3 regions of the Weizmannia sp. CD-2023 genome follow, and region 1 is predicted to be linked to each of the others. Evidence: predicted binding sites of a transcription regulator. Region 1 holds the regulator's gene; each other region holds the start of a gene.
The links. Region 1 encodes Rex, which represses fermentation and respiration genes when NADH is low (regulators of the CRP and FNR family bind a similar motif). Its sites were predicted from a motif close to TTGTGAAATATTTCACAA; they were not measured.

Region 1 (10,726 bases):
AGAAGCTGGGAGATAAAATGGCGGTAGCAGATTGGACCCTGCATAATCCGAGGCCGGGCGAACTGGCCAGGCTTGGGATGGATGAACCGGACGCGGAGATACACACTTTCGTTCCAAATTACATACGGTTAGTAGAGGCAGAAGCCAAATGGCTTGAAAAGCATAAACGGGAGAGTCACTAAAAATGGAAAAAACGGGGAAAATAACGCTGCGAAAAGCCACGCTTGCAGATTTGGACGGAATTTACAATGTGGAGATGCATTCTTTTACAATGCCGTGGACACGTGAAGCATTTTACAACGAACTGGTTCATAATCATTTTGCCATGTATCTTGTGCTTGTCGAGAATGAAAAGGTTATCGGTTATTGCGGCGTGTGGGTCATTGTCGATGAGGCGCATGTGACCAATCTTGCGGTGCTCCCGGAGTACCGAGGCCGGAAACTGGGAGAGACGCTGTTAAAAAATGTGATGGCTTACGCCGCATTGAACCATGCCAAAACGCTCAGCCTGGAGGTACGCGTCAGCAATATGATTGCGCGCTCCTTATACAGGAAGCTCGGATTTCGGGAAGGCGGCATCCGGAAAGGCTATTACACGGATAATTATGAAGACGCAATTGTGATGTGGGTGAATTTATAAATGGAAAAAGATTTGTTGGTATTAGGCATAGAAACGAGCTGCGATGAAACGGCTGCAGCTGTCATTAAAAACGGGACGGAAATTGTTTCCAATGTGGTCGCTTCCCAGATTGAAAGCCACAAACGGTTCGGCGGGGTGGTGCCAGAGCTTGCATCCCGCCACCATGTCGAGCAAATTACCATTGTCATTGAGGAAGCGATGCAGCAGGCAGACGCGGCTTTTAAAGACCTGGATGCGATCGCCGTGACAGAAGGGCCCGGGCTTGTGGGCGCGTTGCTTGTTGGCGTCAATGCCGCAAAGGCGCTCAGTTTCGCGCATCAGATTCCACTTGTCGGTGTCCATCATATTGCCGGCCATATTTATGCGAACCGGATCGGGCATGAAATGAAGTTTCCGCTGCTTGCGCTTGTCGTTTCAGGCGGTCATACGGAGCTTGTGCTGATGAAGGGCCATGCCGAGTTTGAAGTAATCGGCGAAACGAGAGATGATGCGGCAGGGGAAGCTTATGACAAAGTAGCACGAACGTTGAACCTTCCTTATCCGGGCGGTCCGCAGATTGACCGGCTTGCCCATGAAGGAAAGCCAAATGTTGATTTGCCGCGATCCTGGCTGGAAGGGACTTATGATTTCAGTTTCAGCGGGCTCAAATCAGCCGTCATTAACACCCTCCATAATGCCGCGCAGCGCGGGGAAAGCATCCGGCCTGAAGATATGGCCGCAAGCTTCCAGCAAAGTGTGATTGATGTATTGGTCGGTAAAACCGTGGAGGCGGTAAAAGCGTTTGGCGTCAAAGAAGTGCTGGTCGCCGGCGGTGTTGCCGCGAACAAAGGATTGCGCGCTGCCCTTTCAGAAGCATTCCGGGATCTCCCTGAAGTGGCGTTGCGCATCCCGCCGATCCAGTTATGCACAGACAATGCGGCGATGATTGCCGCATGCGGGACGGTGCTTTTTGAAAAGGGAAAAAGAAGCTCCCTTGACTTAAATGCTTATCCCGGGCTGGACATTGAAAACTTTTAAACAGGGTTGTGAAAAACCGGTGTATGGGAATCGTCCATACACCGGTTTTTTTGGAGATATGCAGGGGAATTGTGCACAATCTGTGGAAAAGTTGTTGATAAATGATTGGACTTGTGTAAAACTTTTAAAATTTTTTCCGGACAGGTTGTGGGTATTGTGGATAAATCTGTTGATAATTGTGGATTTTGTGGAAAAACGTTTTGGAAAGCAAGAAATCAATATACCGCCTGTGCATAAATCTGTGCATGGCGCGAGATGCCAAAATAAAAACCTGTGCAGAAAATTTCCACACAGGTCCAAACATTACTCCGCCAGTTCTGCCCATTCTTCCATCAGCGCGTCCAGCTCCAATTTCCGTTGCTCCAGTTCTTCTGTCAGCTCGCGGATTTTAATATGGTCCTGAAAGATTTCCGGGTCGGCCATTTTTTCTTCCCGGTCATGAATTTCTGTTTCCAACGTTTCAATTCTTGTTTCAATTTCTTCAATCCTCCGCTTTTTTTGCCGCTCGCGTTTTTTTGCTTCTTTATCCTGCCGGTAGTTGTTTTTCGCCGGCTGTTCCGCTTTAACCTTTTCTTGTTTCGTGTTTTCCAGGCGTGCAATTTCCAGCATTTCTTCTTTTTTTTGCACATAATAATCATAGTCGCCGAGAAATTCACGGGTTCCCTCCGGCGAGAGCTCCACCACTTTTGTGGCAATCCGGTTAATGAAATAGCGGTCGTGGGAAATGAACAAAATCGTTCCCGGGTAATCGATGAGCGCATTTTCCAGTACTTCTTTACTGTCCAAATCAAGGTGGTTTGTCGGTTCATCTAAAATTAGAAAGTTCGCCTTTTCCAGCATCAATTTGGCGAGGGCAAGCCGGGCTTTTTCGCCGCCGCTTAAGGATGAGACGGTTTTTAAAACGTCATCGCCGGAAAAAAGAAAATTCCCGAGTGCCGTGCGGATTTCTTTTTCTGTTTTCAGCGGGTATGTATCCCATAATTCCCGGAGGACCGTTTTATTGGAAGATAAGTCGGCCAGTTCTTGATCGTAATAGCCGGTCATAACGTTGGAGCCATATTCGATCGTGCCGGATATCAGCGGGATTCTCCGGATAATCGATTTCAAAAGCGTTGACTTGCCGATGCCGTTCGGGCCGACAAGGGCAACACTGTCTTGTTTTTTGACTGAAAGATGGATGTTTTTGGCAACCGGCTCCCCGTCGTAGCCGATGGCAGCATCCCGGACATGAAGGACTTCGTTCCCGCTTTGTTTGGCAATTTCAAACGAAAACCGGGCAGATTTTTCATCGCCAAGCGGCTTGTCCATCAATTCCATTTTTTCCAGTTGTTTCCTCCTACTTTGCGCCCGCTTTGTCGTGGTGGCACGGGCAATGTTTTTTTGGATGAATGCCTGCAATTTCGCAACTTCTTCCTGCTGCTTTTCATATTGTTTGACCTCTCGCTCGTACTGGGCGGCTTTTTGTTCCAGATACCGGCTGTAGTTGCCGTGGTATTTTTTAATGGAATGCCTTGAAATTTCATAGACCTGGTTGACGACTTTATCCAGAAAATAACGGTCATGGGACACGATCAGAATGGCGCCTTCATAGCCTTGTAAATATTGCTCCAGCCAGGTGAGCGTTTCGATATCGAGATGGTTTGTCGGCTCATCCAAAATGAGGATGTCCGGCTTTGTGAGCAGCAATTTCGCCAATGCAAGGCGTGTTTTTTGCCCGCCGCTTAATGTCCGGATCGGGGTGTTGTAGTCGTACTGGTCAAAACGGAAGCCATGCAGAACTGACCGGATATCCGCTTCGATCTGATATCCGCCTTCATCTTTAAAACGTGTCTGCAAAGTATCATAAGCATGCAGCACTTTTTCATACTCCGCCGGGCGGTTATAAATCTTAGGGTCGGCCATTTTTTGTTCGTATTCGCGAAGCTGTTTTTCCATATCCAGCAAATTTTTAAAAACCGACATCATTTCGTCCCAAATGGACAGATCCGATTCGAGTCCGGTATTTTGGGCGAGATAACCGATTTCGACACCATTCGGCATAATGATGGAACCTTCATCATAAGAAAGCTGGCCGGCGATGATTTTCAGGAGGGTCGATTTGCCGGCCCCGTTTCTCCCGACCAAGGCAATCCGGTCTTTTGTTTGAATTTCTAATTTTATATCCGATAAAATAAGTTCAGCGCCATAATATTTTGTGACTTGTTGAACTTGCAGCAACATCATCTTTATGTTCACCTCTATACCATTGTAAGTGTACAGGAAGGCGAACTGCAACTCAACCGGCGTGATCGGAATTTGTCAAAAAACTTTTCACATAAATTCGTAAAAACCCATGAAAAAAATGCTTACTTGTGATATATTTAACATAGTTGGAGAGAGAAAAAGGCGCATGCAGGCATTTTTTTAAAACATATTTTTTCTTTGCTCAGATAGGAGTAATATTATAATGAAGAATGGCAGCGCTGCCATTCTGGAATGGACGCACGATTGGAACCAACAGCACAAAAAACTTAAGCTTTCAACTTGGGGGATTTCACATGAAGGATGAATCAGTAAAAATACCGCAAGCCACTGCAAAACGGCTTCCATTATATTACCGGTACCTGAGAAATTTATATACACTTGGCAAGCAAAGGGTATCCTCGGCGGAACTGAGTGAAGCGGTGAAAGTCGACTCCGCTACGATACGCAGGGATTTTTCCTACTTCGGGGCACTTGGAAAAAAAGGTTATGGTTATAATGTAAAATATTTATTGTCTTTTTTCGGCAAGACGCTGAACCAGGATGAGATCACAGATGTAGCGCTGGTTGGCGTTGGGAACCTCGGTACAGCCCTTTTGAATTACAATTTTTCGAAGAATAACAGCGCACGGATTGTGATGGCATTTGACAATGACCCCGGGAAGGTGGGGAGCCATGTTGGCAATGTGCCTGTTTACAGCATGGACGAATTAAGAGAACGGCTTTGCGCGGAAGATGTGACGGTTGTGATTTTGACGGTCCCCGCTTCCAGTGCCCAGGCAGTGACAGACGAGCTTGCCAGTACAAATGTAAAAGGCGTTTTAAACTTTACACCTGCCCGGCTGAACGTGCCGCCGGATATCCGCGTCCATCATATTGACCTGGCCGTGGAACTGCAGGCACTGATCTACTTTTTAAAACATTATTCAAATGATGAAGAAAATTTGAAAGAAACAAAAGAGCCGGTTGCGAAGCCATAGCCAAAAAGCTTTTTTTCCGTTATCATAGTGGGTACAGGGGGTGGCCCGATTGAAAACGGAATGCAGGCGCAAATGGCAATGGCCGGATTTGGCTGTGGCGTGCAAAGGGAAAAGGGCGGATTCAACGCCGGCACTTAAAGGGGAACGGCGATGAATACGAAAAAAATGCCGGTTACCGGACACATCCAGGAATTGAGAAAGCGGTTAATTACCGTTCTCATTTTCTTTCTGTTTGCCCTGGTTGTTGGCTTTTTTACCGCAAAACCTGTTATACGTTATTTGCAGCATGCCAAAAATGCCGGCATGTTCACGATGAATGCCTTCAGGGTAACCGATCCTATTAAGGTTTTTATGGAAGTTTCGGTTGTGATCGCATGCCTATTGACCCTGCCGGTGATTTTGTACCAGCTTTGGGCGTTTATAAGCCCGGGGCTGTATGAGAAAGAAAAGAAACTGACATTAAGTTACATTCCTGTTTCCATCTTGCTTTTTATAGCCGGCGTTTCTTTTTCCTATTTCGTGCTTTGTCCGCTGATGGTGAAGTTTATGATGGGCTTGTCAAATGAAATGGGCATTCGTGCGGTGATCGGGATCCGGGAGTATATTCAGTTTCTGCTAGAGATCACGCTTCCGTTTGGCTTTGTGTTCCAAATGCCGGTCGTGGTCCTGTTTCTGACCCGGCTTGGCATCATTACGCCGAGACTGTTGAAAAAGGTAAGAAAATATGCGTATCTTGCTTTGATTGCAGCTGCCGGCATCATCACCCCGCCGGACGTGTTTTCGCAGCTGATTACCTTTGTTCCACTCGTTTTGCTGTATGAAGCAAGCACACTGATTTCGAAAATGGCGTACCGCAATGCCAAAAAAGCGGCAAAAGAAATGCCAATGGATGAACAGACGATTGCTTCTGAATAAGAAAGCCGTTTTCCGGACGGAGCCGGAAAACGGCTTTTATTTTTTCACTGAGTTTTTCAGCTTGAAATGGAGAAAGATCAGCCTGATGCCGGAACCCAGATCCAATGTTGCAATCAACAGCAGTAAATAAGAAAAAAAGCCCCAGCCGCCCACTTGTACCTGCTGAATGGCAAAATAAGTGAACAAAGCCCCGAGCAGGCAGTTTACAATCCCTGAAAAAAGTGGTCTCATCATAGAAGTCCTCCAATTGAGCTGTAAATTTCATGTACGGATGTCTGCAGAACGGACGGGTGCAAAAGCAGCCTCACGACCACAATCGTGTTCATGGAAACATGCGCAAACATGGAAACGGTGATCCGGTTTGTTTTCTCGTATAAATAAGCGAGCGTCAGCCCTAAAAGGGAATATAAAAACAAGTGGCTCGGTTCGGTATGCGCGAGTCCGAAAATAACCGAGCTGACAATACCGGATAAAAGGAATGAAAAGCGCCTGCGCAGCGTGCCGAAAATGATTTTCCGAAAAACGATTTCCTCGAGAATCGGCCCTGCGATCGAGCTGATGAGGATGACGAGCGGAAATCTTTCAATCAGCGCCATGATTTGCTGCGTATTGTTGGAGGCAGCCGGGGCACCGAATAATGATTCAATGATCGCGGCTGCAGTCTGGGCAAAGAAACAAAGAAAGACGCCGCCTATTGCCCATATGGCGGATGGCGCGGCCGGAAGCGGTTCAGTCCGGTCTGTTTCTTTCTTTGCGGCTTTTCTTAAAAAGTACAGGACGATGATCAGCCCGATGATAAAGCTGATGACGGTCCAAAGCGGGGGCGTCAATGTCCGCATGCTGTCTGCCGGTTCGTGGAAAACGTTCACCCCGGCATAGTAGAGCAACGGATACCCGACGGCGCCGGACAGCAGCATAAGGATGTACGTCACGAGAATATACACATACTCTTTTTTCACGCGTTCTTTTCCTTTCTTGCCAGTTCAAAGTTTAAAGGATCGCAAATTCGTCCAATATGTTCATTGTACTATTGAACCGGGCGGGGTTCAAATGCCGTGCGCAGAGCCAGCCTTTTCAGTTGCATATCCGGATGGTGATCAAGCATACTTATAAAAGGGCAAGCGGCTGAAATGGAGGCGCGCAACCGGCATCCTTTGACGGGGCTCTTTAAAGGATGCAGGGCCCGAAAAAAATAAAAAAAGTTGGATGAGAGACTTGCAAAAAAGCAAGGAATTATTTATTATAATAAATGTGTTAGCACTCAACTTATGCGAGTGCTAATAATGGACAAAATTTTACATAATACGAATTAAGGAGGTTGTTTCACGTGTTAAAACCACTGGGTGATCGCGTTGTCATTGAATTAGTTGAATCGGAAGAAAAAACAGCAAGCGGTATTGTCCTGCCTGACACGGCAAAAGAAAAGCCACAGGAAGGCAAAGTTGTGGCTGTCGGTTCCGGGCGTACCCTTGATAACGGTGAACGTGTTGCCATCGATGTAGCAGTAGGCGACCGCATCATCTTCTCGAAATATGCCGGCACTGAAGTGAAATATGACGGAAAAGAATACTTAATCCTTCGTGAAAGCGATATTCTGGCGGTTGTGGAATAAGCCTGGCTTGTTGAAACATAGAAATAACGATATGACATGAGGAGGTTTTATAAATGGCAAAAGAAATTAAATTCGGCGAAGAAGCCCGCCGCGGTATGCTTCGTGGTGTGGATAAACTGGCAGATGCTGTAAAAGTGACATTGGGCCCGAAAGGACGTAACGTCGTTCTGGAAAAGAAATTCGGTTCTCCGCTGATCACAAATGACGGTGTCACGATCGCAAAAGAAATTGAACTCGAAGACGCGTTTGAAAACATGGGTGCCAAACTTGTCTCCGAAGTGGCCAGCAAAACGAACGATGTAGCTGGTGACGGTACAACCACTGCAACTGTTCTGGCACAGGCAATGATCCGTGAAGGCCTGAAAAACGTAACAGCAGGTGCAAACCCGGTTGGCATCCGCAAAGGGATTGAAAAAGCAGTTGCGGCTGCTGTCGAAGAATTAAAAGCCATTTCGAAACCAATCGAAGGCAAAGCTTCCATCGCCCAAGTTGCTGCAATTTCCTCTGCTGACGAAGAAGTCGGCGAATTGATCGCTGAAGCAATGGAACGCGTGGGCAACGATGGCGTTATTACCATTGAAGAATCAAAAGGCTTCTCAACGGAATTGGACGTTGTGGAAGGAATGCAGTTCGACCGTGGCTATGCATCGCCTTACATGGTAACGGATTCCGACAAAATGGAAGCTGTTCTGGATAACCCTTACATCTTAATTACAGACAAGAAGATTTCCAATATCCAGGAAATCCTGCCTGTTCTGGAACAAGTTGTCCAACAAGGCAAACCGTTGTTGCTGATTGCGGAAGATGTTGAAGGGGAAGCTCTTGCAACACTCGTTGTCAACAAACTGCGCGGCACATTCAATGCCGTTGCGGTAAAAGCGCCTGGCTTCGGTGACCGCCGCAAAGCGATGCTCGAAGATATTGCAACCCTGACAGGCGGCGAAGTGATCACAGAAGAACTCGGCCTTGATTTGAAATCTGCAACCATTGACCAACTCGGCCGTGCCGGAAAAGTGGTTGTTACAAAAGAAACAACGACAATCGTTGAAGGGGCAGGCGACTCTGCTGCAATTTCCGCACGTGTAAACCAAATCCGCATGCAATTGGAAGAAACGACTTCCGAATTTGACCGTGAAAAATTACAAGAACGCCTTGCAAAACTGGCCGGCGGCGTAGCGGTCATCAAAGTCGGTGCTGCGACAGAAACCGAATTAAAAGAACGCAAACTGCGCATTGAAGATGCTTTGAACTCTACGCGCGCTGCTGTTGAAGAAGGCATTGTAGCTGGTGGTGGCACGGCGCTGATCAATGTCATCAAGAAAGTTGCTTCCATTCAAGCAGAAGGCGATGTTCAAACAGGCATCAATATCGTTGCACGCGCTTTAGAAGAACCTGTACGCCAAATCGCGGAAAATGCCGGCCTTGAAGGTTCAGTCATTGTCGAACGCCTGAAAAAAGAAGATGTCGGCATTGGTTACAATGCCGCCAATGGAGAATGGGTCAACATGATTGAAGCGGGTATCGTGGACCCGACGAAAGTAACCCGTTCCGCACTTCAAAATGCTGCATCTGTTGCTGCAATGCTGCTTACAACAGAAGCAGTTGTTGCCGACAAACCTGAACCGCCGGCACCTGCAGGCGGCGGCGCCCCTGACATGGGCATGGGCGGCATGATGTAATAAGCGCCTGAAAATGCTGGGATAACGGCTTTTACAGACGTTCAAAACTGTACCATTCCATGTTTCGGTTCATGTTTTAGATCGTTACATTTTTAATGAGGCTCCCGGGAAGTGACCGGGAGCCTCTTTTTTCTGTTTCTCATACACGCTTTGTGTATGCTTACAAATGAACAGGGGTGTTGAAATGGCAAAAGCCGAAAAGAAGGGAAGCGGCATGAGTCCTGTACGGGGTGATTGCGAAATGAAGGGAAGCGTATAAACCGTAAGTAAGATGGTTGCAAAATAGAGGGAAGTGTTTGAGAAAAGTGATTGCGGAATGAAGGCTATGCCCATAAGCCGCTAATGATGGCGGGTGAGGCAAGCGGCAAACGTAAGCGTGGTGGGCGCGAAATGAAGGGCCTGAACAGGTGACAGAAAGAAGGCAAGCCGGTTTTTTTAGGGATGCCGGCCCGGTTATTCCGCGTGTTCACGGAATACCCAGAGCCTTGTGCCAAGAAAATTGACAGCCATCCCTGCCAGTGTGGCAATGATCTTCGCGTATAAAAGCGGCCAGCCCCACTGCTCGTGAAAGAGGAAAAGCAGAAGGGAAGTCAGCGCATAGACAATTAAATTGACGGCGATAAACCGTGAAGCTTCAGCCCATGTTGCTTTTTTTCTTACTTGAAACGTCCAAAACCGGTTCAGCAAATAGCTGTTTGCCATGCCGGCCGTATAAGAACATGCCTGTGCAACCAGATAAGGCACATGGACGGAGGTGAGCAGAAAAAATACGAGAAAATCAACAAGCGTATTTCCGGCGCCGACAATGCAAAACTTAAGAAAAGCGGCATATTGTTTGAGCATGGGTCCAGCAAACCTTTCGTAAGTTGTGTTTTCAAGTTTTCATTGTATCACTGTTTTGGCTTAAGACGAAAGAAGATTTCTCGTTTTTATATAAATTCGTTTCAATGGTATAGCGCGGGCGCCTTTTGACTTCTTTAAAAATTTTGCCGATGTATTCCCCGATCAGCCCCACCGCCATCAACTCTAGGCCGCCAAGGAGCCAAATAGAGATGATCAGGGAAGCCCAACCGGAGACGGTATGGCCGGCAAGCTCCTCTATAAGGGCATAAAGGCCGACAAACGCACTTAAAATAAACGTGACAAACCCGAGGGCCGTCACAAAGCGGACCGGGGTTATGCTGAAAGACGTAATGCCATCCAGGGCAAAAGCGAGCATTTTCTTTAACGGATATTTTGATTCCCCGGCCATCCGCTCTTTTCGGTCATAATACACTTTCGTAGAAGGAAACCCGAGCAAAGGGATAATCCCGCGCAAAAACAGATTTGCTTCTTTATATTTTAAAAGTTCCTCCAATGTTCTCTTGCTCATCAGCCGGAAATCAGCATGGTTCGGCACGAGCTGAATCCCCATTTTTCCCATCAGCCAGTAGAACCCTTGCGCACTTGTCCGTTTAAACCAAGTGTCCGTTTCCCGGCTGTCGCGGACGCCGTATACAATATCGTAGCCTTGCCAATATTTTTCCATAAAATCCCGAATCGCCCGGATATCGTCCTGCAAATCGGCATCAATGGAGATGACGCAGTCGGAATGCTCACTGGCGACCGTAAGCCCTGCAAGCAGCGCATTCTGGTGCCCGGC
Region 2 (10,726 bases), on a different contig from region 1:
AATCGAGAATATGCTCATTTGACATGCCGGTCAGCCATTTATGCTTTTCCGGGTCAATATGCTTGATGTCCAATAATACAAGATTTGTATATTTCATCAATTCATCCAGTTTTTCCATAAACCGGGAACTGCGCGAGAAACATCCGCCCGCTGTGTCAATGGCAGTATGGACGCCAATTTCTTTGCACGCTTTAAACAATTCGATCAGAAAATCGAGGTGCAAAAGCGGTTCACCGCCGCTCACTGTAATGCCACCGCCGGAAGCTTCAATAAAAGGCAGGTAATCGCGCACATCGCTCATAATCTCTTCGACGCTCATTTCATTGCCTTCATTGATTTTCCATGTATCTGGGTTGTGGCAGAATTTGCAGCGCAGCGGGCAGCCTTGCGTAAATACGACATAGCGGATGCCGGGCCCGTCGACTGTGCCAAACGATTCAGTGGAATGAATGCGCGTTGTCATGTTCATCTCAATCAAATCCTTCTATATAGATTCCCCATAAGTTAAGTGTTTAATAGGGGGGAGGGGGCACGCAGGTGCATGCCGCCCGAATCAGTTTACATCATTTCATGGAACGTGCGGTTAATGACTTCAAGTTGTTGTTCCCTTGTCAATTTAATGAAGTTTACCGCATATCCCGATACACGGATCGTCAATTGCGGATATTTTTCCGGATGATCCATCGCATCCAGCAATGTTTCGCGATGCAGGACGTTGACGTTTAAGTGGTGCGCTTTTTTCGCCATATAGCCGTCCAGCATGCCGTCCAGGTTGGAGACCTGTGTTTCTTCTTCGTGTCCGAGCGCTTCCGGGACAATCGAGAAAGTGTTGGAAATGCCGTCAAGCGAATATTTATAAGGCAGTTTCGCAACAGATGTCAACGATGCGACTGCGCCGTGCGAATCGCGGCCGTGCATCGGGTTTGCGCCAGGGGCGAACGGTTCGCCTGCTTTCCGGCCGTCCGGTGTGCTTCCTGTTTTCTTGCCGTATACAACGTTCGATGTAATTGTCAGGATCGAAGAAGTATGGACAGCGTTCCGGTAAGTCGGATATTTTTGCAGTTTTTGCATAAACGACTTGACGAGATTGACGGCAATTTGGTCGACGCGGTCATCGTTGTTGCCGTATTTCGGATAATCGCCTTCGACTTCATAGTCAACGGCAAGGCCATCTTCGTCACGGATGACTTTTACTTTCGCATATTTGATGGCGCTTAGAGAGTCGGCCGCAACAGACAAGCCGGCAACGCCGCAAGCCATCGTGCGCAGTACATTGCGGTCATGCAATGCCATTTCAAGCCGTTCGTAGCTGTATTTGTCATGCATATAATGAATGATGTTCAAAGCATTGATATAAACGCCTGCAAGCCAGTCTAGCATCCGATCGTATTTTTCCATGACTTCATCGTAATCGAGATATTCCGATGTGATCGGCTGGAACGGAGGTGCGACTTGCATTTTATACCGTTCATCAACGCCGCCGTTAATCGCATACAGCAAAGCTTTTGCCAGGTTGGCGCGGGCGCCGAAGAATTGCATTTGTTTGCCGATCCGCATCGCCGATACACAGCAGGCAATGCCATAATCATCGCCGTATTCTTCACGCATTAAGTCATCGTTTTCATATTGGATGGCGCTTGTCTTGATCGACATTTTCGCGCAATATTGTTTCCATTTATCCGGCAGTTTCGTCGACCAGAGCACGGTCAGGTTCGGTTCCGGCGCAGGGCCGAGATTATCAAGCGTGTTCAGGAAGCGGAACGAGTTTTTCGTAACGAGTGTACGGCCGTCCAAAGCCATGCCGCCGATCGATTCTGTTACCCATGTCGGGTCGCCGCTGAACAGTTCATTATAGTCTTCCGTCCGTGCAAATTTGACGAGGCGGAGTTTCATGACAAAGTGGTCGACGAGTTCTTGTGCTTCCCGTTCAGTCAGGACGCCGTTTTTCAAATCTCTTTCAATATAAATGTCAAGGAAAGTGGATGTGCGCCCAAGACTCATGGCCGCGCCATTTTGTTCTTTAATGGCAGCCAGATACGCGAAATACAGCCATTGGAAAGCTTCGTGTGCGTTTGAAGCCGGTTCGGAAATATCGAATCCGTAGCTTTGTGCCATTTGTTTCAATTCTTGCAATGCACGAATTTGTTCCGAATGTTCTTCACGTTCACGGATGACTTCTTCTGTCATCAAGCCGCAGCCGATTAAATCGAGATCTTTTTTCTTTTGCTCAATTAAATAATCTACACCGTAAAGGGCAACGCGCCGGTAGTCGCCGATAATGCGGCCGCGGCCGTAAGCATCCGGAAGGCCTGTTACAATGCCGGCATGCCGTGCAGCTTTGATTTCCGGTGTGTAGGCATCGAATACACCTTGGTTATGGGTTTTCCGCCATTCTGTAAAAATATGTTTGATTTCCGGATCAATTTCATAGCCGTAAGATTTTAAGGCACTTTCTGCCATCCGGATTCCGCCAAACGGCATCATCGAACGTTTGAACGGTTTATCGGTTTGGAAACCGACAATTTTTTCAAGTTCTTTGTTTAAATAGCCCGGGCCATGCGATGTAATGGTAGATACAATTTTCGTATCCATATCCAGGACGCCGCCTTTTTCGCGTTCCTGTTTCGACAGTTCCATGACCTGATCCCATAATTTTAAAGTGGCTTCAGTCGGGCCGGCAAGAAAGCTTTCATCGCCTTCGTAAGGGGTTACATTTTTCAGAATAAAGTCCCTTACATCGATTTCTTTTTGCCAGTTTCCTCCTTTGAAGCCTTCCCATTGTTTTTTGGAGAGCGTTGCTTTTGTCAGTAATTGTTCAGTCATTTTAAATGGCCTCCTTTAAGCCTATTAATGAGCTGCCTTCAGAATTGGATGTTTGTTTGTTAAATAGTGAACATTTCTTATTACGCTTTCATTTTAGCATGGTCGATTTTAAAAAGATAGTGATAGCGTTCACATTTTGGGGCCAAAAAAAACAGTTGTCAAAGAATGTTCAAAACATTTGGCCGTAGATATATAATAGAAAAATGCGATGAAAGCGTGTTATAACACAAATTGATCAGTTTTTCACATGATTATTTTTCTTGGGGAGAGTTTGTGATTTGGTAACATGCTCAATATTTCACAAAATTGGCACAGCCAGATGAAAGCGTTTGCGTTATATTTTTCATGTAAGCAGTTACATAAAAGGAGTGGGGAAAGATGTTAACAGGATTACGTACTGATTTTCAAATGCCTTCCGTAAACTTGTTTGGACAGGGGACGGCAGAAGAAATTGGAAACAGGCTGAAAAATCTTGGGTGTCGCAGACCGCTGATTGTAACCGATGAAGGGCTCCACCAACTGGGGTATTCCGAAAAAATTGCAGCCTATATAAAAGAAGCCGGCCTGGAAGTGGCGATCTATCCGAAGGCTGAACCAAATCCGACAGACAAAAATGTGGAAGACGGGTTAAAAACCTATCATGAAGAAAATTGCGATTCAATCGTTTCACTTGGCGGCGGGAGCGCGCATGACTGTGCAAAAGGGATCGGGCTCGTTGCGGCCAATGGGGGCAAAATCCATGATTATGAAGGGCTGGACCGTTCTGAAAAACCAATGGTGCCGCTCGTTGCAATTAATACAACAGCCGGGACTGCCAGCGAAATGACAAAATTTACGATTATTACCGATACGAGTCGGAAAGTGAAAATGGCGATTGTAGATAAACATGTGACACCGGTTTTGTCCATTAATGATCCATTATTAATGGTCGGGATGCCGCCGTCTTTAACTGCGGCAACGGGGCTTGACGCTTTGACCCATGCAGTGGAAGCGTATGTTTCAACTGCGGCCACACCGGTAACAGATGCATGCGCCATTAAAGCGATCCAAATTATTCCGCAATATTTGCCAAAGGCTGTTGCAAACGGCAATGATATGGAAGCGCGTGAACAAATGGTATATGCGCAGTATTTGGCAGGCATGGCGTTTAATAATGCATCTTTGGGCTATGTCCACGCGATTGCGCACCAGTTCGGCGGTTTCTATAACTTGCCGCACGGCGTTTGCAATGCGATTTTGCTCCCGCATGTGTGCCGTTTCAATCTGATTGCGCGGAAAGAAAGATTTGCAGAAATTGCCGTTGCACTGGGTGAGAAGACGGATGGCCTGAGCGTCGACGAAGCGGCGGAAAAAGCCATTACAGCAATAGAAAGGTTGGCAGCACAGCTGAACATTCCGAAAGGCTTTAAAGAACTCGGGGCTAAAGAAGAAGATATCGAAATCCTCGCCCAGCATGCGATGCAGGACGCGTGCGCAGCCACAAACCCGCGCAAACCAACACAAAAAGAAGTGGAAGCGATTATAAAAGCAGCGATGTAAGGAAGAAGACGGAGGGGAATTTGAGTAAACTGGCACCTGCAGGCTGGGCACTTTTTCCAAGTGTCCGGCCTGCAGGTATTTTTTGTCTATACCTTTTTTCAAAAGACAGGCGTCCATGTCGCGACGGAAAAAACAGCTGGCGCAAATTTTCCGGATTGCAACCACCGCCCGCAATGCATACCAGGTTCTGGGCAAGTGGAAGATGAGCCTGTTGGATTGGAGAGGGACGAAAAAAATCCCCTTTAGAAGAACCATACGAGAGATTCAAAGCAAATGGCTCCCTGATGGTTTACCTAGGAGGGGTTACGTAAAATTAGACAAAGCGACAAGCACACAAATCGTACGTTCATCGCCCGTTTTGGAATTTATGATTTGCTCAGCGGTTGTAGCAAAATAACGTAATTTTGGTATTCATTTGAGAAACCTTTATGGATTTCTAATATTTCCTGATTTTTAAGGTTCAATTTAATTTGTCTTTGGTTTTTCTTTTCAAATGAATAAGATTGACGGATAGTACTATCTGATGAGGTGATTTGTACAAATGGTTTTCGGTTATGCGTTTTTTCATGGTCAACAAAAGACAATCTATATTTTCCTTCTTGCAGTTGTTTTCCCACTCTGTAATAACCGGAATGTTGAATGAAGTAATCTCCATTCTTATCTTTTTTTAATCTATATAAAACGAATTAATCATTTTTGCTCACTTCCTCGGTCCTTTTTTGGGTATATAGATTGTAACTATCCTAAAAAGGGCGGAGAAAAAATGTTGAATCAAGAACTTGAACAATTGCGAAACGCTATGCAAAACACAAGGGATAAACATCTTTATGAGCGTTATCTCTCTGTGCTGTTACATTTAGAAGGCCGGACTTATCCAGAAATTGCTAAGATTATAGGACGTACCCGGCAAACGGTCATGAATTACTGTCATGCTTATGAAGAAGGAGGAATCTCCAGCCTTCAAATGAAAAAACCAACAGGTAAACCTGAGAAATTAACGGAAGATCAACAAAAGCAGTTGGCCGAAACCATTATAAACAAAACCCCTGCAGAAGTTGGGTTCGAAGCAAAATACACTTGGACGCTCCCGTTAATCGCCGATTGGATCCAGCGTGAATTTCAACAGTCGTATACCCCAAGGGGCGTTTCTAAAATGTTACACCGGCTTGGGTTTAGCTATACAAAGGCCACATATACTTTGGCAAAAGCAGATCCTGAAGAGCAAAAAGCATTCAAAGAAGTCACTTTCCTAAAGCTAAAACAGCAACTGGAGAATGGGATCATCGATCACCTGTTATTCGAAGATGAGGCATTCATCCGTGCTTATCAGGCTCTGCAGTATAACTGGTTCCCAAAAGGACAGCAGCGAAAAATCAAAACATACGGCCAGCATAAGGGTGCAAAGCTGTTCGCTGCCATAAACTATGAAACCGGCGAAATTACGCACTATGAAGAAGAAAAAAGTAATTCCTTGGCCTTTAGACGTTTTGTAGAACTCATTTTAAGTAAATACCCGCAAGGTAAAATTGTAATGGTTTTGGACAACAGCAAAGTGCATCAATCACAATTTATCAAGGATTTCCTGAAAGAAAATCCACGAATGGAATTTGTTTTTCTTCCTAAATACAGCCCTGAGTAGAACCCAGTGGAAGGATTATGGAAGTGGCTAAAGCAAGATGTCGTAAACAACGTCTTTTTCAGCAAATTTTACCAAATTCGCTCCCACGTGGCGGAATTTATGAAACAAGCCAGCCAAAAGAGCCAAGAAGTCATTGACCGGCTGCTTGTTAGATTAGAGCTGTCAAAAACTTAAGTTCATCTTATATAGTATCTTTTCTGAACAGTATTTTTTGATTCCGATTTTATTAACGACTACATTTCTGTATCCCAATTTATAATCCAATATGGCATCGTCCGAAAAAGCAATCAAGAAATAAATTGGCAAAAACCAAATTAAGACGATTTGTGCTCCATGCGCTCTGCTTGAGCCTGTCAGGAAAAATGCAAAAGCAGGATCCCACTTATCACCAAACTGGATTTGGTTGATAAGTAATTGTATGATTTCCACACAAGGAATGAATAAAATAAGGAGAAGACAAACCAAACTGAGTTTATTATGTAGTATTCGATAAGAATGACTTTGCAGCATTTGTACCCTCCGCAATTTTCCGTTCAATTAATTTTTTTCTATATCCTTCCTCAAATCTTCTCTTTCTGTAACTTATTTTAATGAAAAAGGACTTTAATAGCAATACTTTTTTGTTAAATATGAATATTATATACATATAATATTTTCTCGGATTTTGGCTTGTAAAATAGGGCAGCTCTGACGGCCTATCAATAGTCTTTTCTCGTGTAATCGCTTCATAAACGTTCAAAATATATACAAACACAAACAGGGAAAAAGGGGATATGATAGAAAGGCAGTTGTTTGTGATATGATTCACAATTAAACATTTTTCATGTTGGAGATGGTGTTTATGTACGAGGCCGTTGAATCTGTTGTTCAAATGGCATTAAATAAGAAAAAATATCTGGAAGAATCCTTGCTTCGTTATGTGACAAAAGCAGCGTTGGCAAGTATGTTCATCGGTTTTGCCATTATAATATGTTACCGTCTTGCTGAGCCGTTTTTTGATGCGAAGTCTCCGGTTACTTCCTTTATGGCTTCAATATTTTTTGGCGCAGCGCTTGTGCTTATTATGTTTGGCGGCGGCGAGCTTTTTACCGGCAATACGATGATGATGACAATGAGCACGGTAAAAAAAGCGACAACTTGGAAAGATGCGCTCACAAACTGGGTGGCAACGTATGCCGGAAATTTGATCGGTGCGGCGATTTTCGCGCTGTTTATCCATTACAGCGGACTCTATGCGGATTCGGATAACAGCCAGTTTTTAATGTCGGTTGTTGGTGGGAAAATTAGCCTGACGACGGCCCAAATGTTTTTCCGTTCGATTCTTTGTAACTGGCTTGTTTGTTTAGGGTTCTGGGTTCCGATAAACGTAAAGGGAGACGGGGCTAAAATCGCTTCGATGATGCTGCTCGTGTTTGGCTTCGTCATTTCAGGCTACGAACACAGCATTGCCAATATGGTGCTGTTCTCGCTGGCACTTGCCGCACCACACCCGGATACCATTACACTCGTGGGCATTTTGCACAACCTTGGTGTGGTAACGCTCGGCAATATGATTGGCGGCGGCGTCTTTGTCGGTGCCATGTACGCCTTCTTAACATCAAAGAAAAAAGAAAAAGTGCCGGTTGCTGTTGTTGACACACACACCGTATCCCCTTTTTCGGCTGAAAAAATCAAGTAATATAAAACGAGCTGCCTGATAGAGGGCAGCTCGTTTTATATCGAAAAACCTGATCCGTTTCATTAGCTTTGAATCAGCTGCAGGAATTGCTTGGTCCGTGCGTTTTTTGGATGATGGAATACTTCTTCCGGTTTGCCTTGCTCCAGGATGACACCGCCATCCATGAAAATCACCTTGTCTGCAACTTCGCGGGCAAACCGCATTTCGTGTGTGACAACGGCCATTGTCATCCCTTCTTCAGCAAGCTCCTTCATCACATTTAGCACGCCGCTCACAAGTTCCGGGTCCAGTGCGGATGTCGGTTCGTCAAACAGCATTACTTCCGGCTCCATCGCAAGCGCCCGCGCAATCCCGGCGCGCTGCTGCTGACCGCCGGAAAGGCTTGCCGGATACGCATCTTTTTTATCAAGCAGGCCTACCTTTTCCAGCAGCATTTCAGCTTTTTTTACTGCATCCTGGCGGTTTTTCCTTTTTACAATGATAGGCCCCTCAATCACATTTTCGAGAACCGTTTTATGCGGGAAAAGATTGTACTGTTGGAAAACCATGCCGGATTTTTGCCGCAAAGCCGCGCGTTCTTTTTTATTGGGATGTTGGGAAAAGTCAACGGATACATCACCGATCTGTACTCTGCCTTGATTTGGGATTTCAAGGGCATTCATACAGCGGAGCAGCGTGGTTTTACCAGAACCGGATGGGCCGATGATGACGATCACTTTCCCTTTTTCAATGGTTAAGTCAATGCCTTTCAGCACTTCAAGGTTGCCGAATTGTTTATGTAACCCTTCTATTCGAATCATACAGGTCCCTCCTTACTTGCTGATGTATTTATCAAAACGGCCTTCCAACTTTTGCTGGATTATTGAGAGAATCAAACAAATCACCCAGTACAAAAAGGCCGCTTCGACATACAGCAGCATAAATTGATAAGTGGTGGAGGCAATTTCCTGGGCTTTACGGAACAGATCGGCCACCAAAATCAAGGAAGCAAGAGACGTATCCTTCACGAGACTGATAAACGTATTAGAAAGTGGCGGTACCGATACGCGGACGGCCTGTGGGAGTACAATTCTTCTCAAAGCCTGTGAATAGTTCATCCCGATCGAATAGGCTGCTTCCCATTGTCCCTTTGGAATCGACAAAATCGCTGCCCTGATAATTTCTGATGCATACGCGCCGACATTGAGCGAAAAGCCGATAATGGCGGCTGGAAAAGAACCAATGGTAATGTGCACAGACGGCAGCCCGTAAAAAATGATAAATAATTGCACAAGCAACGGGGTTCCGCGGATTGCTGAGACATAGATTCGGGCAATCCATTCCAGTATTTTAATACCGGAAATTCGTGCCAGCGCCGTGGCAAGTGCCAGCACAAGACCGATACAGAAAGTGATGATCGTTAATGGAATCGTATAATGCAAAGCTCCCTTCAGCATCGACAGAAGGGAACTTTGCACCAAATGCAGCTGGTTGCTGCTGATAAACGCAAGGTTATTGGGAAACATCTTCACCAAACCATTTCTTTGAAATTTTTGTTAGTGTGCCGTCTTTTTTCATATCTTTTAAAGCATCATTTACTTTGTCTGTCAATTTCCCTGAATGTTTCCGGAACAAAAGAGCGGATTTGCTGGCATCGTTTGCGGTGGCGGCAACTTTAATGGCAGCATTCGGTTTTTGCTTTTTGTAATCCAGATAAGTTAGGGAATCATTGACCGTTGCATCCACACGGTTTGAAGTCAAAAGCTGGATCGCTTGGTTAAAGCCTTCCACACTTACAATATTGGCACCATTTTTCTTGGCAATAGTGGCAAAGTTGCTTGTAAGCGATTGGGCTGATTTTTTGCCTTTTAAATCAGCAAAGGACTTGATGTTCGTATTGTCTTTGCGTACAAGGACAACGGCTTTTGAAATCGTATATGGTGTGGAAAAATCATATTTTTTCTGGCGGTCTGCGCGGATCCCGACTTGGTTTGCGATCATATCAAACCGTTTGGAATTGAGCCCGGCAAACATGGCATCCCACTGGGTTTCTTTAAATTCGGCTTTTAATCCGAGCCGTTTTGCAACTTCTTTTGCAACATCAATATCGTAGCCTGTTAATTTTCCGTTTTTATGGAAAGAAAATGGCGGATATGTTCCTTCTGTCCCGATCAAAAGGACGCCTTTTGATTTGATCTGGCCGTATAAGTCATTGGATTTTGAAGCGTTCTGGTTGTCCGTATTTTTTCCGCATGCCGTTAACGCAAGCAGCAAGCAAAACACGGCCAGCCATTTGATGTATTTTCTCATGTTGTCAACTCCCTTTTTATTATCTTTACAGTCTACAGCTATGCTTTAACCAGCATTTTGTATTGTAAACAAAGGGGTAAAAAATATCCAGAAAAAAGGCTTTGTATAGTAAAATATGGATGAGGGAAAGCGAAAGGTGGTTAACCCAATATGGCAGAAGGATATGTGAAAGTCACGGGAGGGAATGTCTTTTACAAAATAACGGGCACCGGAAGCAAAACGCCGCTTATCGTATTGCACGGCGGGCCTGGTGGGACACATATGCCGTTTTTTGCCCTTGAAGCACTCGGGGATGAACGGCCGGTTGTCTTTTACGACCAGCTCGGTTCCGGAAGATCAGACCACCCGGATGACCCCTTACTCTGGACAATTGACAGATTCACAGAGGAGCTTGCCCGGCTTCGTGAGGCACTTGCATTGGATAAAGTCCACATCCTCGGCCATTCGTGGGGAACAATGCTTGCGGCAAACTATTTGCTGAAGCAGCCGGCAGGGGTAAAAAGCGTTATATTTTCCGGGCCATGCCTGAGCGCTCCACAGTGGAAAGAGGATCAGGATGAACACCGGAAACAGCTGCCGCCCGATGTCCAGGAAATTTTGGCGCGTTCAGAACGCGAGGGGCGGACATCCTCTCCGGAATACAAAGAGGCAATGAAAGTTTTCTATAAAAAATTTGTCAACCGTCTTGAAGAAAAGCCGGCCGTCTTGCAATCGGAATTTGCCCGTCCGAATGAAGAAGTATACTTGACGATGTGGGG
Region 3 (10,726 bases), on a different contig from region 1:
TGCCTTTTTTCGGATTAATGGTCATCACAATGATGGCATCGGAACGGCCGCTGTCATTTGCACGTTCATCCACACCAAGCAGCAAAACGGAAATCGGCTGCCCGTTCTGGCTTGAGATGCTTTCATTTGAAGTGCCTGCCAACGATTCATGCATTTTATTAGCCGCAGCTTTTGCCGAGTGATAAACATAGTAGGCATAACCGCCACAGGCGATGACCAGGATCCCAATTAAGCTTAAAAAAGACATCAGGATTTTTTTCTTCATCGGCGGCCCTCTCTTTTTTCGTCATATAATTGTTTATTATAGCATGATTCGCTACGCTTGAATATCCTTTTTTGTCGATTCCCATCATATCCCGGTTGTATCAGGCATGGCTGTGCTGCCGCTTTATAATCATCCGCATTTTGAAAAGAAAGCATTAAGAAAAATTTAAGTTTGCGCCCCATAATGAAGCCGGAAAGCAGAACAGATGGTTCCTGTTAAAATTGGAAAACAAAAAAGGAGAACATAATGATGAAGAAGTGGATATTGCAGCCGTTTTGATTGTTGCGGCCATCGGGGGAGGGCCGCTTTTCTATGTAAAAAGCAAGGCAGACCGTGCAGACGCAAGCACAAAGACAGTCCAGACGGCCACAGTGGAGAAAGGGATGGCCGTGCCCAGCATCTTCCGGCACAGCTTTCCGGCGGCCAGCAGCAGGTGAAATAGAGCGGCAAATGAGCAGCCGCTCTTTTAGCTGTTTTACATTTACCGGTCCCGGCTTATTACCCACTCATCCTTGGGCCCGTCCAGCTCCATTTTTTGCAATTCCAGCCTCATTTTTTCTGTTTCCAGCAGGAAGTTTTCGTTTTTTAACTTTTCGAGCTCCAGTTCTTTCTCCAAAACTTGTACTCTTATTTTTTCACGCGACTTAAAAAAATTCGTTACAATTGCGACAATCGGCACAGAAAAAATTAAAATGACTGAAATCAATCCGATAAAGTCATCCATTGGCCCACCCCCGGCATATTCTTAAACCCATTATACAATAAGTGCTGCATTCTTTTTACCATTTCCGTCAAAAAAGGGGGCTCCCGCCAGCCTTTTCGGGGCAGCCCTTCAGAAAAACATCCGGAAAATGAGAAAAACCGCCGGGAAAAAATGATTTTCCCAACGGTTTTTTTGTTTTAAAAAGAGCTTTTGGGATTGCTATCAGCCTGTATTCCGGAGCCCTGCGGCGATGCCGTTGATCGTAAGCAGGACCTCCATCAGCAGGTGCCGGGCTTTTTCATCTTTGTTTTCGCGTTCACGCAGTTGCGAAATAAGGTAGACTTGGAACAGGTTCAGCGGGTCGACATACGGGTTGCGGAGGCGCACTGATTCTTTAATGTTCGGCGTGTAATCCAGCAACTCTTTTTGGTCCGCAATCTTTAAAACCATTTCCTTCGTCAGTTCGTATTCCGCTTTGATCAGGCCGAAAATCCGGCCGGCAACTTCAGGATCTTTCACCAGCCTTGTATATTCTTCAGCCGTGGAAAGCTCCGCCTTGATCAATGCCATTTGCAGGTTATTGATCGTTGCATGGAAGAACGGCCATGATGCATACATTTCACGAAGCAACTTGAAATTGCCGGTTTCTTCCACATATTTGCTCAGGCCTGTCCCGGCTGCGTACCAGGCGGGAAGGAGCTGGCGGCTTTGCGTCCAGGAAAATACCCACGGAATGGCGCGCAAGTCTTCGAAACGGGCGCTCCCTTTCCGGCTCATCGGGCGGGAGCCGATGTTGAGTTCACCGATCTCATTTAAAGGCGTTGCCTGTTTGAAATAAGACAGGAAGTCAGGGTCGCGGAAGACGAGTTCCTGATATTTTTCAAGCGCATATTCGGAAATTTTATCCATTGCCCTGACAGCTTCTTCGTTTGGCGTTTTGCCATTTTTCTCGTTCTGTTTTTGTTCTGTGATGGCACACATCATCGTGGATGTCGCCTGCTCAAGGCTCCGGTAGGCAATGTCGCGCAGCAAATAGCGCGATGACAGCACTTCGCCCTGCTCGGTGATTTTCACGCCGTCGCCAAGTGTAACCGGCGGCTGGGACAAAAGGCTTGAATAAAGCGGGCCGCCGCCGCGTCCGAGTGAACCGCCGCGCCCGTGGAAAAACTTCAGCTTAATGCCGTATTTGGCACCCATTTCGTGGATCTCTTTCTGTGCTTTGTACAGCTGCCAGTTCGCCGTCATCGTGCCGCCGTCTTTGCTGCCGTCGGAATAGCCGAGCATGACTTCCTGCAGATTGCCGCGCACCTTTAAATGGTTGCGGTAAATGGGCATTTGGAAAAGGGTTTCGAGCATTTTCGCGCCGTTCCGCAAGTCTTCGATCGTTTCAAGAAGCGGGGCGATATGGATCTCACTTAAAATTTCGCCGTTCGGGTAGACGCGGTACAGGCCGGCTTCTTTCGCGAGCACGAGCACTTCCAGCACGTCGCTGACCGAATGTGCCATGCTGATCAAATACACCTGGATGGACCGTTCGCCGAATGTTTGGTGGGCGCGTTTGATCATCCGGAATGTGTTGATGACTTCCTGCGTTTCCGGCGTAAACGTATCATAGATTGAAATCATCGGCCGCGGGTCGTTTAAAGCCTTCAGGAGCACCGCGACTTTTTCATTTTCGGGCAGATTTTTATAGTCTTTCGCGATATTGACGTTATAAAGCACCTCGGCAAGTGCCGATTCATGTTCGCCGCTATGGTTGCGGATATCGAGTGATGCTAGGTGGAACCCGAACAATTCGACCTGGCGGATAACTTTGCGGAGCAATTTAATCGGATGCCCGGCCGGATGGTGCTGGTTCACGCTGTCCCGGATCATATACAGATCGGCAAGGAGCTCCTCTGCGGATTGGTAGCCGCCATTGCTTTTTCCCACACATTCCAGTTTATGGATCATAATCGCCAGCTTTCTGCGGTAAATTTCATCTTTTGTCGGCCATAATTTTGCAGCCGGCATTGTATTTTCTTCGCTTTCCACAGACGCAAGCAGGGCATGGCTGGCGCTTATTTTTTTGGCAGAATGGCTGAGCAGCTCCCGGAGTGTGGTAAGCGACTTTTTATATTTTTCCAATACGAGTTCACGCTGCATCTCGAGCGTTTTCCAGGTGATGTCCGCGGTCACGTTCGGGTTTCCGTCCCGGTCGCCGCCGATCCACGATCCGAAATGAAGATAAGAAGGGACTTTAAAACGCTGTCCGTACGATTCGTACAGATAGTCTTCTAGGTCTTCGTGTATGCGCGGCAGCACGTCGAACAGGACATTGTCGAAATAATAAAGCCCGTTTTTCACCTCGTCTAGAACGGACGGTTTCTTCTCGCGGATTTCGGAACTTTGCCATAAAATGGTAATCTCATTCAAAATCGTTTCTTCAATGACTTTTTTCTCATAACGGGTGTTGGCATATTCGAGCGCTTTTAAAAGGTCTGCAATACGTTTGTGGATTTGCAGAATGGTCCGCCTCGTTGCTTCTGTCGGGTGTGCCGTTATAATCAGTTCAAGCGATAAACTGTCCAGCAGTTCTGCAACCATTTCAGCCGGCACTTTTTCTTTCCGCAGCGTTTCGATGCCATCTTCAAGTGAACGCGGTTGGACCTGGTCTGTATCTTCCGACTGGTACTCCCGCCGGCGCTTAATTCTGAAATTTTGCTCGGTAATATTAAATAATTGCAGATAGGTAGAGAAAGCGCGGATGACTTCCTGCCGTTCTGGCGGATTCAGGTCTGTAATTTCTTTTTTTAATTGAAGGTAGAAAGCCTCATCGCCGGTTTCCCTCGCTTTTTGTGCCAGGGAGCGAATATTTTGGATTGTTTTGAGCAATGCTTCGCCGCCTTCAAATAGGATCACTTTATCCAGCAGCCCGGCGAGAAAATCCATGTCTGCCTGCAGGGCCATCCGGGGGGCTTTCTTTTCATCAATTTGATGCAAGGATAATCGCTCCTTTCACTTGGTCAGAAAAATGCACAAAGAAAATGATACTTATTATTATACTTGTAAAATGAAAAAAGTCTAATACTTTATAAAATTAAAAACCAGTAAAGGAACATTTCCCGCATAAAGGGATAAATTAAGGATAAAATGCGAACGATTGAAAGTCAATGATGAATATCATTCGTGTTTTTAATGTGGCAAGTACCGGAGATGGAAAGAAAAGAATTGGCAGTGAAACCGTTCTCTTCTTCTTTAATAATAAATGAAAGCAGCCGGTATGGAGAGAAAAAATTTACTTATATAAAATTGATTTTATGGCCGGCTTTATTATGCCCGTCGTACTGGCTGTCCGCACGGTGTCCATTTATGATGCAGACATGAATGGCTGGGCAGTTGCGTTTTTGTCGATGCCTGGCGTGCACGTCTCCATGCATGTGAAGCGGGTTTTTTTAAGCAGGCAGCACCCGCTTTTTGAGGGGAGGCATTCAGGATAAAAAATGGCAGAGATCATTTGGGCGGGATCAGCCATTTATTCCTCCATCCGGGGCACTTTGTGAAAATCAGCACAAGAATGAATAACGCTTACATATCTGGCTCTTTCAAATAAAGCCATTTGTGAAAAATGTAAACGGATAATTTTGAAAAACCGTCATTTTCCTTTAAAACCGGGCATTTGGGCAGATAAATTTTCAAATTTTCGCCATAAAATATGTGAATCTGATCACAAAAATAGTGGTATACTTACCCATGTGGAATGAAGGAAAATGAACGGAACAGTCAATTTCAGCCATAAAAGGGCATGCCGTCCATCTATTTCACAAACCGCACGGCAGCAATTGCTGCAAAAGTTTAATTGTCCTGCTTTAAAGGAAAAGCAGTATGGAATCCATTAGGAGTTGGCACAATATCCATAGACTGGATAGGGGCCCGCCATGCCGGGCTTGCAAAACTGCTTTCATACAGTGGATATATTTTTTACTTTTGATGGGAAGGAAGATTATACATGAAAAAAGTCAATCGTATTGCAGTGGTTGGAACGGGTGCAGTTGGTACAAGTTACTGCTACGCCATGATTAATCAGGGTGTTGCAGAAGAGCTTGTTTTAATCGATATTAACGAAGCAAAAGCAGAAGGGGAAGCCATGGACCTGAACCACGGCCTGCCATTTGCGCCTACGCCGACCCGCGTTTGGAAAGGCGATTATTCCGATTGCGGCACTGCCGATCTTGTTGTCATTACGGCAGGTTCCCCGCAAAAACCGGGCGAAACAAGGCTTGATCTTGTTGCCAAAAACGCAAAAATTTTTAAAGGCATGATTAAGAGCATCATGGACAGCGGCTTTAACGGGATTTTTCTTGTTGCCAGCAACCCGGTTGACATTTTGACATATGTAACTTGGAAAGAGTCCGGCCTGCCGAAAGAACATGTTATCGGTTCGGGCACAGTGCTTGACTCCGCGCGTCTCCGCAACTCTTTGAGCGCCCAATTTGGAATTGACCCGCGCAATGTGCATGCTGCGATTATCGGCGAACACGGCGATACGGAACTTCCGGTATGGAGCCATACAAATATCGGTTACGATACGATTGAAAGCTATCTACAAAAAGGAATTATTGACGAAAAGACGTTAGATGACATTTTTGTCAATACGAGAGATGCGGCTTATCATATTATTGAACGAAAAGGGGCCACATTTTACGGCATCGGGATGTCCCTGACCCGGATTACAAGGGCAATCCTGAACAATGAAAACAGCGTATTGACGGTCTCTGCATTTCTTGAAGGCCAATACGGAAACAGCGATGTGTACGTTGGCGTTCCGGCCATCATCAATCGCCAGGGCATCCGTGAAGTGGTTGAAATCAAACTGAACGAAAAAGAACAGGAACAGTTCAATCATTCTGTAAAAGTGCTAAAAGAAACAATGGCACCGGTATTGTAAGCATTTGTGCCGGCCGGGCTTCATGGGAGGCCCGGCTTTTTCTTTGAAAAAAATCCCGGCGCCTGCTTAAGGCGGACTGCCGAAAAAAGTGCCCATGCTTGCCCCGCTTTCCGGGAAAAGCATGGGCCTGTTTTTTGCCGGGGTTAGGAGCGGGCCTGCCATAGGCGGATATAAAAAAGCAGCCTTGAATCGATTCAAGGCTGCTTTTTCTTAATTCAATATGATCACTTTGACCGTACGGCGCCCCCATGCGATGGAAGCTTTTTTGTTCGGCATCAGGACATCGATGATATGGCCCTTAATGGCACCGCCGGTATCGGCTGCGATGGCAACCCCGTATCCTTCAACCCAGACTTTGCTGCCGAGCGGAATGACCGATGGATCGACAGCGATCAATTTCATGTTCGGGTTTTTCTTAATGTTATATCCCAAAGCGGTAATATCCAGCTTCGTATCTTCATGGTTATAAGATGTCGCCGTCACATAAAAGGATTTGCCTTGTGGCGTGCTGTGGCCGGAAGATGCGGCGGATTTGGTTCCGGCCGTTTTCCCGGCACCGGCTTCCGCTGGTTTTTTCGCTTGTGTTTCTGCTGTTTTTTCAGCTTGCGCTTCCGCTGCCTTTTCGGCTTCAGCTTCGCTCGCTTGTTTTGCGAGGGCTTCTTCCCTTGCTTTTGCGGCCGCCTGCTGTGCCTTTATTTCTTTTTGCAGGTTGCTGATTTTCGTATTCAAGTCGGTTTGTTTTTGTTCCGCTTTTGACAGCTCATTTTGAATGCTGTCATACTTCGATTTTAATCCCGACAATGCTTTTTCCTTTTCTTTTAAATTTGTTTGCAGTTTTGCCTGGCTGCTTTTCAAGTTTGCCTGCTCCTGTTCGAGCACTTTTTCCTGGTCTGCAATGGCTTTTTTATCGGCTTCAATTTTCGCAAGGTCCGCTTTTTGCTGATCCAAAAGGCTTGTATCAGCGTTCAGCAGTGTCGCGACTGCACTGACCCGGTTGATCAGGTCGCCAATGCTTTCCGCGTTTAAAATCGTTTCAATCACATAGTCGTATTGGTTGTTTTTTTGCATGGCAACGAGGCGTTTTTTAATCACGCCTTCCCGTGCAGAAACTTGGTCCTCCAGCTTTACGATTTCCTCTTTTTTCTTTTCAATCAAATCTTTTGCTGACTGGATTTTCGCTTCAGTTGCTGCGATATTTTCTTTATTTTTCTGAATGGATGATTGCAATGCGTTCCAGTCTTTTTGCAAATTTTCCATTTTGCTTTCGACGGCTTTTTTCTCCGATTCTTTCTTTTGAATGGTTTGCGTATTTTCATCCAATTTTTTCTGTAAGGAACCTTGATCTGTTTCTGCATAGGCATTTAGTTGTGCCGTGCCAACGAATATGGCAAACGCCATAACTGCAATTCGCCTTTTTAAGTGCATAAGACAACTCCCTTCTCCGTACTCTTGTTATAACACAAATAGGCAGAAAGGAAGATTACAATACGATTAAATTCATATTACGAGAATGAAAACGGACTCAAATCATGCGAAAAAGGGAAAAGATAGATTTGGGTGCTTTTTCGCATGATGATGGGCAGTTATAAGACTTCTGCCTCCAGGCGTATGAAAAGCAGCAAAAAGAAATAAAGCGGGTACAGCGGCAAATCACTGTGCTCAAGCAATGGTCGGATAAAGCATATCGAGAAGTGGGAAAAAGTGATAACATAAAAGAATTCGCGGGGGTAAAGGCAAAGAAAGTAGATAAAAAGAAGCAAGGATCTGCTTCTTTTTCAATTCAGACAGGACAGGAAGGAATATTCTGCCGACTAAGGATCCATTTTGATGTTTAAGAAGCCAAAAAAGTGCTGAACTTTTCGATTTTCATTCATGTATAGCCGCGCCGTTTTGGTATGATGATAGGAATAGGTTTTGAATGAGAAGAGAGGAATTTCTTATGGAAATGGTGGAAAAAGCAATTGAATTTGCGGCAAAAGCACATGAAGGCCAATACCGGAAAGCGTCCGACCTTCCGTATATTGCGCATCCGTATGCGGTTGCCATGATGCTTTTAACAGAAGGCTGCCGCAAAGAAGTGGTCACAGCAGGGCTTCTTCATGATACGGTTGAAGATACTGCGGTGACAAACGAGGAGATAGAAGCTGAATTTGGAAGCGATGTTGCCCGCATTGTTGCAGCCTGCACCGAACCGCCTAAAAATGTGCGGTGGGAGGAACGAAAACAGCATACCATCGAGCTATTAAAAACGGCAGAAGAGGAAATTTGTATGCTCATATGTGCAGATAAACTCCACAATTTGAAAACGATACACGAAGGATTGCGAAAAAATGGGGAGAGCGTGTGGAACGCGTTCAGCCGTGGGAAAGAAAAGCAGGAATGGTACTATCGAAGTATTGCAGAAAGTATTGCGTTGAACCATTCTTTTCCTTTACTGGAGCAGCTGCAGGCGGAAATAAAGCAGGTTTTTGGACATGAATAAGGTGCAGGGGAAACGGACATTGCCTGTGAAATAACGGACTTGCTGCTTGTAAAACCGCAAAGTGAGGGCACCGGCTTTCATCCGTAATATTTACGTTACTGCAGACGCCTGCTTGTGCGGGCCGCAAATCAATTACATAAGGAAAATGGCTTGTTTGACGCTAGCCTGTGCGTGTCCTGAGACGCACAGGCTTTTTTGCGTGTACATGACAGTTCAAACGGTTGGAAAACATAAAGGTACAACAACATTTGGAGGCTGCCAATGGAAAAAGTATGGAAGATTTATGCAACTGATTTGAAAAAAATGACAACAAACTGGGCAGCAAGCCTGATCATTGCCGCCTTGATTATTCTTCCATCATTGTATGCCTGGTTTAACATCAAGGCATCCTGGGACCCATACGGCCACACAAAAGGAATTGCAGTAGCCGTTGTGAATCTGGACCGGGGGACAGCGATCAACGGAAAAAAAGTACACGCCGGCAATGAAGTCATGAAAAAGTTGAAACAAAATAAAACGCTCGGCTGGAGGTTTGTGCAGGAAAAGGAAGCCACACGCGGCGTAAAGACCGGAGAATATTATGCGAGCCTGACCATCCCGGAAAATTTTTCGGAAAAACTGGCTTCCATCCTGGGTGATAAGCCGGAGAAACCGGTCATTACTTATACCGTTAATGAAAAAATCAATGCGATTGCGCCTAAAATAACAGGGTCGGGTGCGTCTGCCATTACACAGCAAATTAGTGCGCAATTTGTAAAAACCGTTAGCAAAGCGATTTTTACAATGTTTAATCAAATCGGCATTGAACTTGAAAGGGATTTGCCGGATATTGAAAATTTTAAAGCATGGGTTTTTAGATTGGAGGGAGACATTCCGGAGCTTAACCGGATCATCAGGACGGCAGATCGGGACATTACGAAAGCAGACGCAGTAAGAAAACAGGCAGAAAGCGCGATGCCCGATGTCCAGCGGCTTGCAAAACGCGGCAAAACCGTCTCAGGGGACATGGCCCGCTTTTTTGGAAGCACCGGAAGTTTGCTTGAGCAGACGGATACCGTGATCAAAACCGGACTGGAAGCGCTGAATGCCGCTCCTGCAGTCTCGAACCAGGTGAGTATGCTGGCAGACAAAACGAAAATTGCAGAAACAGCGCCAAAAAATACGATGATTTTGCAAAATAGTAAACAAATCTCTGACGCGTTCAGTGATTTGCTGAGAACCGCTGCTGAAGAAACAGGTTCTCAGCATCTCATCACTGTTGCCGCTCGGTTTACTGCCCTAAGCCAGTCCTTTCAAAAACAGCAGGACCTAAACGGGAAAATTCTCCAACAGGTCAATGACGGGTTGCTGCCGGAAACATTGCAGGCAGATCTAAAGCAGGAAGCCGGCCGTGCCGGGGCCATCGCCGGCAGCCTGCTTGAAAACGATGGTGCAGCCATCGCCGCGGATTTAAAAACATTTGTGGCACAAGCCGGGCAGGACAGTGCAAAAGCAAACAAGCTGTTTCAAAAATTGGAAGGCAGCCTGCCGGATATCCAGGCGATTCTCCGCGATACGAAAACCGAGCTTGCAATCGGGAAAGCAAAATTGAAAACGGCTGAAACGGAACTGCCGGCTGCTGAGAGAAAAATCAGGGAACTGGCTGGTAAAATCCGGGCGTTTGAAAAACAGGGAAATATAGACCGGTGGATTCAACTGCTGAAGAACGATGCACAAGAAGAAAGCGGGTTTTTAAAACAGCCGGTATCGCTGAAGGAAGAAGTTCTATATCCAATCAAAAATTACGGTGCGGGCATGGCTCCGTTTTATACAGTCCTGTCTTTTTGGGTGGGGGCAATGCTATTGGTATCCCTGCTGTCGGTTGAACACCACCATGGCGGCGCATATGCCAGCTGGCAAGTCTATTTCGGCAAGCTGCTCCTGTTTTTAACGATTGCGTTTTTCCAGTCGGCGATAACGGCGGCGGGCGATCTTTTTATTTTACATGTGGATGTGCAGGAAAAAGCCTGGTTTATTTTGTTCGGTATCGGGATTGGTGCTGTTTTTACCGTGATGGTCTATACACTCGTTTCTGTTTTTGGCAATGTGGGAAAAGCACTTGGGATTGTCCTGCTTGTCCTGCAAATTTCCGGTTCGGGCGGCACTTTTCCAATCCAGATGGAACCGTCTTTCTTTCAACATATCCATCCGCTCCTGCCATTTACTTACGGAATTGGCTTAATGCGTGAAGCTGTTGGCGGGATGCTGATGGAGGCTGTGATCACAGATATCATTTATCTGGCAGGATTTCTGGCAATTGCGCTTATTTTCGGGACCGCAGCCAAGAAACTGCTCAGCCGTATGACCGAA

Region 2: pflB (formate C-acetyltransferase) is a predicted target of Rex. The motif match lies at 3,055-3,072, and genes of this name have one in related genera.
Region 3: P9687_RS03150 (L-lactate dehydrogenase) is a predicted target of Rex. The motif match lies at 4,663-4,680, and genes of this name have one in related genera.

What each region holds. Positions count from the first base shown of each region.
Region 1 covers NZ_JARTJQ010000044.1:20,753-31,478, reverse strand. Annotated here, with positions in the region: gene tsaB (tRNA (adenosine(37)-N6)-threonylcarbamoyltransferase complex dimerization subunit type 1 TsaB) at 1-182, shown strand, start outside; gene rimI (ribosomal protein S18-alanine N-acetyltransferase) at 185-640, shown strand; gene tsaD (tRNA (adenosine(37)-N6)-threonylcarbamoyltransferase complex transferase subunit TsaD) at 641-1,657, shown strand; gene P9687_RS06365 (ABC-F family ATP-binding cassette domain-containing protein) at 1,961-3,880, opposite strand; gene P9687_RS06360 (redox-sensing transcriptional repressor Rex) at 4,195-4,878, shown strand; gene tatC (twin-arginine translocase subunit TatC) at 5,029-5,793, shown strand; gene P9687_RS06350 (YdiK family protein) at 5,830-6,027, opposite strand; gene P9687_RS06345 (CPBP family intramembrane glutamic endopeptidase) at 6,024-6,752, opposite strand; gene groES (co-chaperone GroES) at 7,121-7,405, shown strand; gene groL (chaperonin GroEL) at 7,459-9,084, shown strand; gene P9687_RS06330 (GtrA family protein) at 9,538-9,927, opposite strand; gene P9687_RS06325 (glycosyltransferase family 2 protein) at 9,959-10,726, opposite strand, start outside.
Region 2 covers NZ_JARTJQ010000034.1:8,916-19,641, reverse strand. Annotated here, with positions in the region: gene pflA (pyruvate formate-lyase-activating protein) at 1-469, opposite strand, end outside; gene pflB (formate C-acetyltransferase) at 559-2,823, opposite strand; gene P9687_RS04760 (iron-containing alcohol dehydrogenase) at 3,202-4,362, shown strand; gene P9687_RS04755 (hypothetical protein) at 4,728-4,979, opposite strand; partial or broken gene P9687_RS04750 (IS630 family transposase) at 5,126-6,175, shown strand; gene P9687_RS04745 (formate/nitrite transporter family protein) at 6,843-7,679, shown strand; gene P9687_RS04740 (amino acid ABC transporter ATP-binding protein) at 7,742-8,479, opposite strand; gene P9687_RS04735 (amino acid ABC transporter permease) at 8,492-9,184, opposite strand; gene P9687_RS04730 (amino acid ABC transporter substrate-binding protein) at 9,171-9,968, opposite strand; gene P9687_RS04725 (proline iminopeptidase-family hydrolase) at 10,119-10,726, shown strand, end outside.
Region 3 covers NZ_JARTJQ010000027.1:17,382-28,107, forward strand. Annotated here, with positions in the region: gene P9687_RS03130 (LCP family glycopolymer transferase) at 1-265, opposite strand, end outside; gene P9687_RS03135 (hypothetical protein) at 487-702, shown strand; gene P9687_RS03140 (hypothetical protein) at 747-989, opposite strand; gene ppc (phosphoenolpyruvate carboxylase) at 1,191-3,899, opposite strand; gene P9687_RS03150 (L-lactate dehydrogenase) at 4,957-5,895, shown strand; gene P9687_RS03155 (3D domain-containing protein) at 6,106-7,320, opposite strand; gene P9687_RS03160 (HD domain-containing protein) at 7,835-8,377, shown strand; gene P9687_RS03165 (YhgE/Pip domain-containing protein) at 8,639-10,726, shown strand, end outside.